2 regions of the Salinicoccus sp. RF5 genome follow, and region 2 is predicted to be linked to the other one. Evidence: riboswitches for the same ligand, from Rfam matches in the RefSeq annotation. Region 2 holds a riboswitch; the other holds the start of a gene.
The links. Region 2 has a riboswitch for lysine ahead of LLU09_RS05850 (Na+/H+ antiporter NhaC family protein). Riboswitches for the same ligand answer to the same signal wherever they lie in the genome.
Positions count from the first base shown of each region.

Region 1: linked by a shared signal. The riboswitch ahead of LLU09_RS01360 (aspartate kinase) and the one ahead of LLU09_RS05850 (Na+/H+ antiporter NhaC family protein) in region 2 are both predicted to bind lysine.

Region 1 covers NZ_JAJGRC010000001.1:246,101-249,301, reverse strand. Annotated here, with positions in the region: gene LLU09_RS01360 (aspartate kinase) at 6-1,208, opposite strand; lysine riboswitch at 1,286-1,465, opposite strand; gene LLU09_RS01355 (ABC-F family ATP-binding cassette domain-containing protein) at 1,550-3,154, opposite strand.
Region 2 covers NZ_JAJGRC010000001.1:1,127,889-1,131,089, forward strand. Annotated here, with positions in the region: gene LLU09_RS05850 (Na+/H+ antiporter NhaC family protein) at 1-1,552, opposite strand, end outside; lysine riboswitch at 1,636-1,798, opposite strand; gene LLU09_RS05855 (bifunctional metallophosphatase/5'-nucleotidase) at 1,846-3,162, opposite strand; gene LLU09_RS05860 (sulfite exporter TauE/SafE family protein) at 3,173-3,201, opposite strand, start outside.

The DNA.
Region 1 (3,201 bases), 880 kb from region 2:
TGATTTTATAGATTGAATTTTTTCGCCAATACTTCGACTGCCTGCCTGTCCTTTTCACCATCCACGACATAGGAAATGCTGATTTCCGAAGTCGTCGTCTGATAGAAGGGGATGCCGGCCTGCTGCAATGCCATGAACGCCCGTGAGGCGACACCGGTCATATCACGCATCCCGGAACCGATGATTGAAACTTTTGAGTGGTTTGTCCTGACATCCATCACCATCTCCGGGTGGAGGCGTTCGACCGCTTCGAATATCTCATCCAGGCGATAGGATTCATTTCCCTTGACGGTGAAGGACAACTGGAACCCTTCACTGTTCACCACCTGGGAGATCATATCGATGTTGATGTCATGGGCCTCGAACTTTTCGAAAAGATCGAAGATGAGGGTCGACTCCCTTTCCGGTTCGTACAGGGTGACATGAATGATGTCACTGTCGAGCGCCACACCGGTTACTGCCTTCCTTTCGAGAACTTGTGTATCTTCCATGATCCATGTTCCTTTCTCATCTGATAGTGTGCGGCCCAAGTAGAGGGGGATCGAATGGTTCTTTGCGATCTCTATGCACCGTGTTTCAAGAACGCCTGCCCCGAGGGCACTCATTTCCATCATTTCATCGTAGGTGATTTCATAGATCCTTCCTGCCTCTTCATATACACGCGGGTCGGTCGCATAGACACCATCCACATCCGTATATATTTCACACGGCATGTTGCACCGGGCTGCTATGGCCACCGCTGTCGTGTCGGAACCTCCGCGGCCGAGTGTGGTGATCTCCATTTCATCGTTGATGCCCTGGAATCCGGCGATTACGACGACATCGTGGTTATCCAATGCGGCTTCCAGATGCTTCTGGTCAATATCCGCGATCCTGCTTTTCATGTGGCCGCCAAATGTCTTTATGCCTGCCTGATAGCCTGTCATCGCCTTTGTCCGGATGCCCAGGTCATCGAGGATGATCGAGAGGTAGGAGATCGTCTGCTGTTCTCCTGTCGTCAGAAGCAGTGCCACATGATCCTCCTTGGGAGTGGAGGAGAGGCTGTTTGCGTTCAACAGCAGCTCATCTGTAGTACCACCCATTGCACTGACTACGACGATCAGCTTCTCGCCCCTGGACACCCTTGATTTCAATTCATTCGCAATTTCCTTTATCTTGTCGAAATCACCGACAGATGTTCCTCCAAATTTCAAAACGCTCGTTTCCATATGTCCTCCTGTAGGGAAGCACTCACTCAAACTAAAAAAACAAGCCCGGCGGAATGCCGGACTTGTTCTGATCTATACACAAGTGATGCACTCCATTATTGTAAAAATAATGACAGACCTGGAGCTCTTAACCCTCAAATCCAATGGCTTGCCGCTGCAACGGCAGGCCATTTCGGCATCGCACCCTTTCACACACTTAAAGTTCGCAGACTATATATTAAGTGGCTACTGATGATTGATGCGCCTCATCCAACTGATATTTAATTTTATAAATGCCATTATACATACATAACCAATGCATGTAAACTACTTTCCTCAAAATATATGGAATTGTCCATAAATTATGATTTTATGAGACCCTGGTCTTTCAGGTATTCCTCATAGGTGGACTCTTTGACGATTGCACCGGAGTCCTTCAGTTCAATGACCTTGTTCGTGATCGTGTTGATGAATTCAAAGTCATGGGAAGTGAAGATGATGGAGCCCTTGAAGTCTTTCAGTCCGTCATTCACTGCAGTGATGCTTTCGAGGTCCAGGTGGTTGGTCGGTTCGTCGAGCAGGATGACGTTCGCCTTTGAGAGCATCATCTTCGACAGCATTGCACGGACTTTTTCCCCACCGGATAATACGCTTGCCTTCTTCTTGGCTTCTTCGCCGCTGAAGAGCATCCTTCCGAGGAAGCCTCTCAGGAAGGTTTCCGTCTGTTCTTCGGGTGGCGCATACTGGCGCAGCCAGTCGACAAGGTTCGTATCAACGCCTTCGAAATATTCCGAGTTGTCCTTCGGCATATAGCTCTGGCTTGTCGTCACGCCCCATTTGACTTCACCTTCATCCGGAGTGACTTCACCGGCCAGGATACGGAGGAGGGTGGTGCGTGCAATTTCAGAGGAGCCGATCAGGACGGCCTTGTCATATGGATCGAGTGTGAAGCTGACGTTATCCAGCACTTTGTTTCCGTCGACACTGTGCGTGAGCCCTTTTACATAGAGCAGGTCGTTGCCGATTTCACGTTCAGGCGTGAACTTCACAAACGGGTACCTTCTGGAAGATGGCTTGATGTCATCGAGTTCAATCTTCTCAAGCGTCTTCTTACGGCTTGTCGCCTGCTTGGATTTGGAGGCATTCGCACTGAACCGTGCAACGAAGTCCTTCAGTTCCTTGATTTTCTCTTCCTTCTTCTTGTTCTGATCCTGGGCCATCTGCAGCGCCAGTTGGCTGGATTGGTACCAGAAATCATAGTTGCCTACATACAGCTGTATCTTTCCGAAGTCGAGGTCGGCAATATGTGTACACACATTATTAAGGAAATGACGGTCGTGGGAAACCACGATGACAGTATTGTCGAAATTGATGAGGAATTCTTCAAGCCATTGGATCGCCTGTATGTCGAGGCCGTTGGTCGGCTCATCGAGGAGCAGGACATCAGGGTTGCCGAACAGGCTTTGTGCAAGCAGGACTTTGACTTTCTGATTGTTTTCGAGCTCGGACATGTTCTTGTCCACGAGGGTTGAATCTATGCCGAGGCCATGCAGCAGGCTTTCAGCATCGGATTCGGCCGTCCAGCCGCCCATTTCGCCGTATTCGCCTTCGAGTTCTGCAGCACGTATTCCATCCTCATCGGAGAAGTCCGGCTTCATATATATTTCATTCTTTTCATTCATGACTTCCCAAAGTTTTGCGTGGCCCATCATTACAACATCCAGCACACGGTATTCCTCGTATCCGAAATGGTCCTGTTTCAGGACTGCAAGACGCTCATCCTTCCCCATGCTCACATGGCCGGTCTGCGCCTCCATTTCTCCTGAAAGTATCTTGAGGAATGTGGATTTTCCGGCACCATTCGCACCGATCAGCCCGTAGCAGTTGCCCGGAGTGAACTTTATATTTACATCTTCAAACAGTTTGCGGTCGCCAAACCTCAGACTAACATCTATAACCTGTAGCATAGGCATTCTCCTTTAGTATATTCTTAAGCGATGATAACACATTTATG
Region 2 (3,201 bases):
CTTTGGAGACGACCACAACGATGATGAGGAGCACCAGCAGTGTCAGAAGGGCAAGCGGAAGGCTTGATGTCAGACCAAGCACCAGATACCCGGCCAGCGCGATCATCGCGGAGCCGATCGCATATGGCAACTGCGTCATTACATGGACGATGTGGTTGCAGCCTGCACCTGTCGAGGAGAGGATCGTCGAGTCGGATATCGGTGAACAATGGTCACCGAACACTGCACCTGCGAGCACTGCTGCGATGCTCGGCAGCAGCAGATCCGTCGCATCGAGTGAAATCATGATTTCACCTGTAATCGGGATGAGGATGCCGAACGATCCCCAGCTCGTCCCCGTGGCCAGCGCCATCAGACAGGCGACCGCAAAGACGACCGCAAGCAGGATGCCTGTCGGCATATTCGAACTTTCGACCATGGAACCAAGCAGTTCGCCGGTGCCGAGTTGGCCGATCAGGTCACCGATCATCCATGCCAGCGTCAGCACGAGTATCGCCGGGAACATGGCCATGAAACCGGTCTTCACACCGAGCCATATCTCCGTTTTGCCGAAGGCATTGTCGCTGCGTGTGTACCTGAAGAAGTAAAATAGGCTCAGCGACAGTCCGACGATGCCCCCGATGACGAGGGAGTGGGTAACGAGCGTATTTTCGAAGATGCTGAAGATATCCATGGAACCGCCTGTGGCTGCACCTGTGACGAACATCGCTATGATGACCGTAAAGGCGAGTCCCAGGATCGGCACGATCAGCGCCTTGGCAGACCCCTGCTGATGGACGGGCAGTTCCTCATCCGTCTCACCAGGTACCTCACGCGTGTCCCCGACCACCTGTCCATCATTGATTGCGAGGGATTCATGCTTCCGCATCGCTCCGATGTCGAAGCGTGTAAGGATGACGATGAACATCATCGCCACTGCAGTCAGCACATAGAAGTTCATCGGTATCATATAGACGAATGCCTGGAATGGCGTCACTGCCACCATGCCCGCTGCGGCAATCAGCGGGGCCACAAGCCCCATGATGCCGGCGCCCCAGCTTGAAATCGGGGCAATGACGGAAATCGGAGATGCCGTCGTATCGATCAGATAAGCAAGTTTGGCACGGGAGACATTGTATTTGTCCGTCAGGGGCTTTGCCACCTGGCCCACGATCAACGCACTGAAGTAGTCATCGATGAAGACGATGATGCCGAGCAGTGCAGTAGCCATGTTGGCACCCTTCCGGGATTTCACCTTCGTCAGTGCCCAGGCCGTGAAGGCCCTTGCCCCGCCCGACATATTGATGAATGCAGTCATGATGCCGAGCAGACTGAGGAAGATGAGGATGAAGGCATTCCACGTATTGATGGCGCCCCCATCGACGAAGATGATTGCGAAGCTGTTCCATATCATCCGCAATGTCTCCATTATATCCGCACCCGCAACGACAAACGCCGAAGTGAGGATGCCGACACCGAGGCTGATGCCCACTTTGCGCGTCAGCACCACAAGCAGCAGCGTAAGGAGCGGCGGGATGAGGGAGATGTACTCCCAGTTCAATATACTTTCCATATATATCCTCCTGAAAAAACTATTTAGATCATAAAAAAGACGTCACAGCAGCATTACAGAATCAGCCACCGTGACGTCAATCACCAATATGTAGCGCATCATCGTAATGACAGTATCAGGACTCTTCGACCTGATCCCAGGATGTCACCCCGCCGGATGCACCCTTCGGCAACTGCCCCTTTCCAGGAGTTCAAAGCATGCCTGCTCCCTCCTGTACTCATGGCCGTTGCGACCTCTACTTTCCGTTCTTCAATTGTCATAGAATATTATAGCATAAACTGCATACTTTTCAACTATAATTCCGTGCGGTACATCTTGACGATTTCCCTCAGGAACTCGGGCATCTTATAGACCTTCTTCGAATATCTGAACTGCGGGAATATCCTGCCGAATGTATACATGTCCAGTGTGCCGAGCTTATAGTGCCGGCGGTCATCGATCCGTTCACCATTGATGTAGTATTCGCGTTCCGACTGGATATAGCCGATATTGTCCGTGACGAAGCAGCCGAATATATCACCGCGGAAGCCGAGCCCCCGGATGATGTCATCCTTGAACTCATGCTTCGACGCCTGATTGAACACTTCCTTCAGCTCACGTCCGGTCAATTCGATCTGGACCGTGTTGATCGCGTGCGGCAGCACCTTATGCAGATCATATTCCGTCAAGGTCCCGCCCTCGAAGGACTTCGCAATGAGCCCCGTATGGAGCAGGCTCGCATCACTGTCCGTGAACAGCCTGAGCATGCGGGCCAATGCCATGATGAACCGGCTGGTGGAATAGAGGGTCCGTTCGATCGGCGGCGCCTCTTCCTTGACGACCGTCGACATCATGTCCCGGCCGATTTCATAATAATGGTCGTCACTGCTCGACAGCAGATCGGTGTCGTAGAGCCGGGCATGCTTGCGGATGAGTGTGCGCCCTTCAAACTCCAGCGTCACCTCCCCCACAAAATCCCCGAATCTTCCGGCAGCGGCAAGCAGCGTATCGCCGATCCACTCACCCTCTTCGAAATAATGGTGTGTATGTGAACTCAATATGACATCTATCTCAGGAAACATCATTGCGAGGGATTCATCATCATAGCGTCCGAGATGGCTCATCATGACGATGCAGTCGACCTCTGTATTGATCTCCGTGATGGCTTTCAAAATCCACTCGAAAGCCTCCGACACTTCCCAGCCCAACGCCTTGTAGAAGGGCGTAAATTCGACCGTTGCGGCGATGAAACCGAATTTGATGCCATTGATCTCCTTGATGACATACGGTTTGAAGTATGGGGAGGTGCTCCCCACCTCACGAAGGTTGGCACAGATGACATCGAAATCCGCGTCGTCGTACAGTGTCTTCAGGTCCTCCTTCTGGAGGGTGATCCCTTCGTTGTTGCCGATTGTAGCAATATCGCATCCGGCTTCGTTGAGGATCTCCACATTGCCCTTGCCGAGTGTCGCCTCGGTATAGGGATGGGAGCGGTCCGCGTGGTCTCCAAGGTCGACATACACCATATCCTGCTTGTACTGCCGTTTCTTGTTGTCGAGAAAATCCTTTATCTTCAAATAGTTGTACAGATGACTATGTATGTCATTTGTATGAAAAAGCTTCACTTCCATCCAATCACCTCTAAATGATGGTCTGTAGAATCATATATA